DNA from 2 places in the Variovorax sp. genome. Region 2 is predicted to be linked to the other one. Evidence: riboswitches for the same ligand, from Rfam matches in the RefSeq annotation. Region 2 holds a riboswitch; the other holds the start of a gene.

Region 1 (4,417 bases), 990 kb from region 2:
TACCGCCGGCGCATCGCCTCGCGCGCCTGCAGGGAGCGGCGCAGCTGCGCTGGGTCGCCGGGCGCGGGCGGCGGCATCGAAGTCAGGGCCTCCTGCATGTCGACATAGCGCTCGAGCAGCCCGAGCGCGCGCACGCGCCAGTCTTCGCGCAGGTACTTGGCGAGCAGGGCGGGGGCCTTGGCCATGAACGCGGCCTTGTTGTCGGCCTGCGCCTCGGACAGCACCTGGTCGAAGACTGAGATGAGCGAGCTGTTCAGCAGGGCGTCGGGTGCCACGGCTGCCGCTGCCGGCTGCGCCGGTCGTTGGTCGGGGCCTGCCGTGGCGGTGGTCGCCACGGCAGGCCCGCGCCCGGCGGCGAAGGGGCTGTCTTCGTCGGGGAGGCTCGCGAGCCAGCCGCCGCCGACCGCGATCAGCACCGCGCCGCCCGCCGCCCAGGGCACCCACCGCATTTCCACGGCCGGCGCCTCAGAGGCCCGCGCTCTTCAGCCGCGCGGCCTGGTCCTTGAAGATCTCCGGCACCTTCTTCTCGTAGTACGGGAACTGGCTGCCGTAGGTGTTGCCCAGCACCTGGTTGACCTCGTCGAGGTGGTTCTGGCGGTAGTCGCCCAGGTGGGTGCCGAGCCGCGTGGTGCAGGTCGCGAGCAGGCCGTCGTTGTCCTCGCCGAAGAAGGCGAGGGTGCCCAGCGCCGACAGCGGCGCGTCGCTCAGGTCGAACAGGCTCAAGCCGGTCGACACGCCCGCCCACGAGTAGTAGCGCACGCCGTTCACCACCGCCGCGCCGCTCTTCACGTTGCACGACGAGCCCTGCGCGGGCCGTCCCTGCGGGAACTTGGCGTCGAAGGCCGCGCCACCGGCCGTGGTCAGCGAGGCCAGCGCGTTCAGCGGCACTTCCGGCAGCTGGCTCGGGTCCTTGCCCGAGAGGAAGCCGATCACGTTCGTCAGCAGCCCCACGGCCTTGACGACCACGCCTTGCGCGATGCCGCCCTCGGGCAGCCTGGCGAGCAGGTCGGCCACCTTGGAGCCGCCGTTCGCGCCGCCCACCGAGGTGACCGACGCCACCATGTCGGGCGCCACCGCCGCCACGTAGCGCACCGTGGGCGCGCCTTGGGAATGGCCGATCAGGTTGAACTTGAGCGTCGGGTTCTTTTCCAGCGCGCGGATGGTCTTGAGCTCCTGCAGCAGCTGCTCGCCGCGGATCTCCGAGGTGTTGGTGCCCGAGACCTGCGCTACATACACCCGCGCGCCGGCGCTGGCCAGCTTGTCGGGAATGCCGTAGAAGTAGTCGACGCCCAGCAGGTTGTCGAAGCCCAGCAGGCCGTGGACCAGCACGATGGGGTATCTGGTCTTCGCCTCGTCGGAGGTCGCCCGGGCGGTCACCAGCGTCGAGCTGCCACTGGCGGCCGCATGGGCCATGGGGGTCATCGCCATCGTCGCCGCGGCAAGCCCGCAGCAAAGAACCACATTCCACTTCATGGCCATCCGGCACTCCCTTGCGTCGGTTGAAAAAACGAACGTTCGTTCGAAAACGGTGGCCGCATTCTGTGGATGCGGGCGGGAATGGAAACTGGGGTTTTCCCCGTGGCGGATTGAATCGCCCTAAAATGCTCGCCTTCCCAAGGAGCGTTGCAGCGGCGGGCCACATCGGCCGGCCGTCAGGCTTGGGGCGACAACGACGCTCGCCTGTTCGACTCTTCCGCAGGTGAGGCCATGTCCCAGATTTCCGCTCCAGCTACCCCCGATTCCGCCCCCCTGGCCCCCCCGCCCATGAAGCTGTCCGGCCTCGAACCGGTCGCCATCGGCGAAGGCACGCTGTTCGTCAACATCGGCGAGCGCACCAACGTCACCGGCTCCAAGGCCTTCGCGCGGATGATCCTGAATGGCCAGTTCGAAGAGGCATTGGCCGTCGCGCGCCAGCAGGTCGAAAACGGCGCGCAGGTGATCGACATCAACATGGACGAGGCCATGCTCGACAGCAAGGCCGCCATGGTGCGCTTCCTGAACCTCATTGCCAGCGAGCCCGACATCGCACGCGTGCCGGTGATGGTCGACAGCTCGAAGTGGGAAGTCATCGAGGCGGGCCTGCGCTGCATCCAGGGCAAGGGCATCGTCAACTCCATCTCCATGAAAGAGGGGGTCGACAAGTTCAAGCACGAGGCCAAGCTGGTCAAGCGCTACGGCGCCGCCGCCGTGGTCATGGCCTTCGACGAGAAGGGCCAGGCCGACACCTACGCACGCAAGGTCGAGATCTGCGAGCGGGCCTACCGCATCCTGGTCGACGAGGTGGGCTTCCCGCCGGAAGACATCATCTTCGACCCGAACATCTTCGCCATTGCCACCGGCATCGAGGAGCACGACAACTACGCGGTCGACTTCATCAACGCCGTGCGCTGGATCAAGGAGAACCTGCCGGGCGCCAAGGTGTCGGGCGGCGTAAGCAACGTGAGCTTCAGCTTCCGCGGCAACGACCCGGTGCGCGAGGCGATCCACACCGTGTTCCTGTACCACGCCATCAAGGCGGGCATGGACATGGGCATCGTCAACGCCGGCATGGTGGGCGTGTACGACGACCTGGAGCCGACCCTGCGCGAGCGCGTGGAAGACGTGGTGCTCAACCGCCGCCCTGACGCCGGCGAGCGCCTCGTCGAGGTGGCCGAGACCGCCAGGAGCGGCGCCAAGGACGACAGCAAGAAGCTCGAATGGCGCGGCACGCCCGAGAACCCGGTGCACGTCAACCAGCGCCTGTCGCACGCGATGGTGCACGGCATCACCGACTTCATCGTCGAAGACACCGAAGAGGCCTACCAGCAGATCCTTGCCAAGGGCGGCCGCCCGCTGCACGTGATCGAAGGCCCGCTGATGGACGGCATGAACATCGTGGGCGACCTGTTCGGCCAGGGCAAGATGTTCCTGCCGCAGGTGGTGAAGTCGGCGCGCGTCATGAAGTCGGCCGTGGCCCACCTCATTCCCTACATCGAGGAAGAAAAGCGCCAGGACGAGGCCGCGGGCCGCGACGTGCGCACCAAGGGCAAGATCATCATCGCCACCGTGAAGGGCGACGTGCACGACATCGGCAAGAACATCGTCACCGTCGTGCTCCAGTGCAACAACTTCGAAGTGGTGAACATGGGCGTGATGGTCCCGTGCCACGAAATTCTCGCCAAGGCGAAGGTCGAGGGCGCTGACATCGTGGGCCTGTCGGGCCTCATCACGCCCAGCCTCGAAGAAATGCAGTACGTGGCCGGCGAGATGCAGAAGGACGACCACTTCCGCATCAAGAAGATTCCGCTGCTCATCGGCGGCGCCACCACCAGCCGCGTGCACACGGCGGTGAAGATCGCGCCGCACTACGAAGGCCCGGTGGTCTACGTGCCCGATGCCTCGCGCAGCGTGAGCGTGGCGCAGTCGCTGCTGAGCGACCAGGCGACCGCGTACATCGACGAGATCAACGCCGACTACGAGAAGGTGCGCCACCAGCACGCCAACAAGAAGCAGGTGCCGCTGTGGCCGCTGGCCAAGGTGCGCGCCAACAAGACGCCGATCGACTGGTCGAGCTACACGCCGCCTTGCCCCAAGTTCATCGGCCGGCGCGTGTTCAGGAACTTCGACCTGACCGAGCTTGCCAAGTACATCGACTGGGGGCCGTTCTTCCAGACCTGGGACCTGGCCGGTCCGTTCCCCGCCATCCTGAAGGACGAGATCGTCGGCACCGAGGCCGTGCGCGTGTACGCCGACGGCCAGCGCATGCTCAAGCGCCTGATCGAAGGCCGCTGGCTCAGCGCGAGCGGCATCGTCGGCTTCTGGCCCGCCAACACGGTGAACGACGACGACATCGAGCTCTATACCGACGAGACGCGCAGCGAAGTCGCGCTCACCTGGTACGGCATGCGCCAGCAGACCGAGAAGCAGGTGATCGACGGCGTGATGCGCCCGAGCCGCTGCCTGGCCGACTTCGTCGCGCCCAAGGCGAGCGGCCTGAAGGACTACGTGGGCGTGTTCGCCGTGACGGCCGGCCTGGGCGTGGAGAAAAAAGAGAAGTACTTCATCGACGACCTCGACGACTACTCCGCCATCATGCTCAAGGCCCTGGCCGACCGGTTGGCCGAGGCCTTCGCCGAGTCGCTGCACCACCGCGCGCGCACCGACCTCTGGGGCTACGCCAGCGACGAGAGCCTGAGCAACGACGACATGATTGCCGAGAAGTACCGCGGCATCCGCCCCGCGCCCGGCTACCCGGCCTGCCCCGACCACAGCGTGAAGCGGCCCATGTTCGACCTTCTGGGCTGCGCGGACATTGGAATGACCCTGACGGAAAGCCTCGCTATGATGCCCGCCGCCAGCGTGAGTGGTTTTTACTTGAGTCACCCTGATTCCACCTACTTCAACGTCGGCAAGATCGGGCATGACCAGTTGCAGGATC
Region 2 (4,417 bases):
CGGCTTGACCAGCATCAGCAGGCGGCCGTCGTCCGCCAGGAACCCGACCACCGCCGGCAGCACCAGCGTGAGCGAGATGAAAGACAGGTCGCCCACGATCAGGTCGAAGCGCGACTCGCCCTCTTCCCCGAGGTCGTCGGGCGACAGCGCGCGCGCATTGACGCCCTCGATGGGCACCACGCGCTCGTCCTCGCGCAGCTTCGCATGCAGCTGCCCGTGGCCGACGTCGACGCCCACCACTTTCGTGGCGCCGCGCTGCAGCAGGCAGTCGGTGAAGCCGCCGGTCGACTGGCCCACGTCGAGGCACAGCTTGCCGGCCGGATCGACACCGCTCGCGGCCAGCGCGCCTTCGAGCTTGAGGCCGCCGCGCGACACATAGCGCGCCTCGGCCGCGTCGACCAGCTCGAGCTCGGCCGACTCGGGCACTTCGTCCTTGTTCTTGGCGACGTTGCGCCACGCGTCGCTCGTGCCCGCGTCGCGCCAGCGCATGCCGCCGGCGATGAGCCGCACGGCCTGCGAACGCGACGCGGCCAGGCCGCGCTCCACCAGCAATTGATCGGCGCGCATGCGCTGTCGATCAGTAGCGGTACGTGTCCGGCTTGTACGGACCGTTCTTGTCCACGCCGATGTAGGCGGCCTGCGCGTCGGTCAGCTCGGTGAGCATGGCGCCGACCTTCTTCAGGTGCAGGCGGGCGACCTTCTCGTCGAGGTGCTTGGGCAGCACGTAGACCTTGCCGGCCTCGTAGGCGTCGGGCTTGGTGAACAGCTCGATCTGGGCGATGGTCTGGTTCGCGAACGACGACGACATCACGAAGCTCGGGTGGCCCGTGCCGCAGCCCAGGTTCACGAGGCGGCCCTTGGCCAGCAGGATGATCTTCTTGCCGTCCGGGAAGGTGATGTGGTCGACCTGCGGCTTGATTTCTTCCCACTCGTACTTCTCGATCGAGGCGACGTCGATCTCGTTGTCGAAGTGGCCGATGTTGCAGACGATGGCCTGGTCCTTCATCTTGACCATGGTGTCGTGCGTGATCACGTCCTTGTTGCCCGTGGTCGTCACGAAGATGTCGGCCTTGTCGGCTGCATATTCCATCGTCACGACCTTGTAGCCTTCCATCGCGGCCTGCAGGGCGTTGATCGGGTCGATCTCGGTGACCCACACTTGCGCCGACAGCGCGCGCAGCGCCTGTGCCGAGCCCTTGCCCACGTCGCCGTAGCCGGCCACGCAAGCGACCTTGCCGGCGATCATCACGTCGGTCGCGCGCTTGATGCCGTCCACCAGCGACTCGCGGCAGCCGTACAGGTTGTCGAACTTGCTCTTGGTGACCGAGTCGTTCACGTTGATGGCGCGGAACAGCAGCGTGCCCTTGGCCGACATTTCGTTCAGGCGGTGCACGCCGGTGGTCGTTTCCTCGGTCACGCCGATGATTTCGGCGGACTTGCGGGTGTACCAGGTCGAATCGACCGCCAGCTTGGCCTTGATGGCGGCGTACAGGATGCGTTCTTCTTCGCTGGTCGGGTTGGCCAGCACGCTCTGGTCTTTTTCGGCGCGCTGGCCCAGGTGCATCAGCAGCGTGGCGTCGCCGCCGTCGTCCAGGATCATGTTCGGGCCTTCGCCCTTCGAGCCCTTGGGGCCGAAGTCGAAGATGGCGTGGGTGTAGTCCCAGTAGTCCTTCAGCGACTCGCCCTTGATGGCGAACACCGGCGTGCCCTTTTCGGCGATGGCGGCGGCGGCGTGGTCCTGCGTCGAGAAGATGTTGCACGAGGCCCATCGCACTTCGGCGCCCAGGGCCTGCAGCGTCTCGATCAGCACGGCCGTTTGAATGGTCATGTGCAGCGAGCCCGTGATGCGCGCGCCCTTCAGCGGCTGCGCCTTCGAGAACTCTTCGCGGATGGCCATCAGGCCGGGCATTTCGGTTTCCGCGATGCGGATTTCCTTGCGGCCCCAGGCAGCGAGGGACAGGTCGGCGATCGCCTGGTCGGCGGTCGAAACGGGGGTGGGCTTGAGAACAGCGCTCATGAGAACTCCAACAAAACTGGTTTGAAAGATGCCACTGCGTTCGGGGAAAAGGACTCACCGCGAGAACAGCGGGTGAGCGTGGTTGCGATGTGGATCCGAGCCTCACGCCTGGCGGCGCTGCAACGCTCCTCGGGACGGGGCATTGTAGACGGGGCGAGCGGCCGCGCCAACCTCGGGGATTTGCACCAATTTCGACCATCTTCTGCCGTCTTCGGCTGACATTTGCCAGCCTCAACGTTAAAGCCCCCGCTTTTTACGATTTGCTCAGGTTCGGTTCAGTATCCAGCCGGCTCGCTGCCGGGCCCATCAGACAAAGAAGAGGGCTCAACATGAGGATGACGAGATATCTCGCGGGTTGTGGACTGGCCGCCTTGCTGGCGGCCTGCGGGGGCGGAGGCAGCAGTGGTGGCGGCGCGGGCGGCGGCCTGCCGCTGGCGGGCCTGGATGCCGGGCAGCAGGCGCAGGCCCCGGCGGCAACGCCCGAGTCCGCGCCGGCGGCCCGGGCAAGCAAGGCCGCACTGGCCGGCGCCGACGCGCGCAGCGGCACCTACCGCGTCTATGCATCCAACGGCACCCAGCAGCAGCTGGCGCTCGACTTCGACGCCGGCAGCTACACGATGACGGACAACCTCGGCGCGGCCGAGGCCGGCACCTTCGCCGAAGACTTCACCGAGCCGGGCACCTACGTCTTCGCCAGCAGCCGCATCACCACGGCCGCCAACACGGCGCGCTTTCGCGTGGCGGCGGACGTTGTCGTCGGCGCGTTCCCGTTCCAGACGGCGTACTCGAGCCCCGCGGCCTACGCGGCCTACGCGGCGCAGCCTTTCGTGGCGGCGCGCGACTTCGTCAACACCGCGGCGCTGCTGGACGGCACCTACAACCGCTTCAGCGTGACGCGCAGCCCCGGCGGCGCGCAGGACTCGACGTTGCTGGCCATGCGCCTCTCGGGCAGCGGCACGGTGCTGGAGATGTGCAACGACGCGATCATCTACAAGATCGATCTCTGCCCGGCAGCCTCGAAGCGCACCTATGCGGTAGCGGCCGGCGCCGACGACACGTGGGTCGGCACCAACGTCACCAACAGCAGCGACGTCGCCAACTTCCGCATGGCGCGAATCGGTGGCCAGAACGTCTATCTCGCCGGGGGCGTCAACCTGGCGCCGGCCATGCAGTTCATGCGCATCGGCCTGCCAGAGTCCTCCGGCTGGCCCACCACTCGAGGTGTCGGCGCGTCGACCACGGGCAGCTGGGGCAGCAACCTGATCGACACCGCGAACTCGGTGCGCACGTCCACCGGCACGGACGGCACCTACGGCAGCCTGACGATGCCGGTGGGCGGCACGTTTGCGCAGCAGCCCGAAGGCATCCGGCTCGTCAACGGCAGCGGCACGAGCAAGTACTTCGCCATGCAGAACGGCCTGCTCTCGGTGCTCGTCGGCGCGCGCAACCCGAACACGCAGGGCTACCTGCAGCTCAACCTGATCGACCCCGGCGCGGCGCCCGATGCGCGCAACGGCCGCTACAAGGTCTACGCCACCAACGGCACGCGGCAGACGCTGGCGCTGAACCTCGACAGCAAGCGCTACGAGATGACCGACGAAGCCGGCACCGTCGCCTCGGGCAGCTTCGCCGAGGACACGGCCGAGGCCGGCAGCTTCGTGTTCGACAGCAGCCGCATCACGAGCCCGGTGAACACGGCGCGCTTCCGGCTGGCCGCGGACACGGTGGTCGGATCGTTCCCGTTCGCGGTTGCGCAGGTCACGCCGGCGAGCTACGGCGTGCGGCCCTTCGTGGCATCGCGCGCGCTGGTGAAGACGCAGGCAGCGCTCGACGGCGTCTACAACCGGCTGGGCATCAACCTGACTGCGACCACCGGCGATTCGTCGATCACGCAGATCCAGGTTGCGAGCGGCGGCACCACGCTCTACCTGTGCAACAACAGCACGATCTACCGCATCGACACCTGCCCCGCGGCAACGCTGCTGACCTATACGGTGTCGCCGGGCGCCACCGTCGACACCTGGAACATCGTGAACGTGGCGAACCCGTTGGACCACGGCAGCTTCGCGATCGCGCGGGTGGGCAACGAGAACGTCTATCTCTCGGCCGGTGTCGTGCCCTCGACGCCCACCACGTCGGTGTTCCGCATCGGCCTGCCCGAACGCGCGGCCTGGCCCACGGTCACCGCGCGCGGCGGCGCCGCCAACGGCGGCTGGGGCAGCACGGCCGTCGACGCATCGAGCTATGCGCGCACCCGTGTGCTTCCCGACGGCACGGCGGGCACGCTGAACGCCACGCTGGGCTCCATGGGTGTCGCCGGCCCGATCAACATGCGGGCGGTGGGGTTCCCCAACTCGACCTTCCATTTCTCGAGCCAGAGCAGCAAGCTGTTCGCGATGG

Evidence for each region. Region 2 has a riboswitch for S-adenosylhomocysteine ahead of ahcY (adenosylhomocysteinase). Riboswitches for the same ligand answer to the same signal wherever they lie in the genome.
Region 1: it holds a riboswitch for S-adenosylhomocysteine, as region 2 does, so the genes downstream of both, metH (methionine synthase) here and ahcY (adenosylhomocysteinase) in region 2, are expected to answer to the same signal.

The regions. Positions count from the first base shown of each region.
Region 1 covers NZ_OZ257247.1:4,953,134-4,957,550, reverse strand. The annotation lists gene ACQY8B_RS23155 (lipase secretion chaperone) at 1-449, opposite strand, end outside; gene ACQY8B_RS23150 (esterase/lipase family protein) at 466-1,422, opposite strand; S-adenosyl-L-homocysteine riboswitch at 1,610-1,685, shown strand; gene metH (methionine synthase) at 1,765-4,417, shown strand, end outside.
Region 2 covers NZ_OZ257247.1:77,050-81,466, reverse strand. The annotation lists gene ACQY8B_RS00375 (TlyA family RNA methyltransferase) at 1-567, opposite strand, end outside; gene ahcY (adenosylhomocysteinase) at 578-2,017, opposite strand; S-adenosyl-L-homocysteine riboswitch at 2,085-2,154, opposite strand; gene ACQY8B_RS00365 (hypothetical protein) at 2,347-4,417, shown strand, end outside.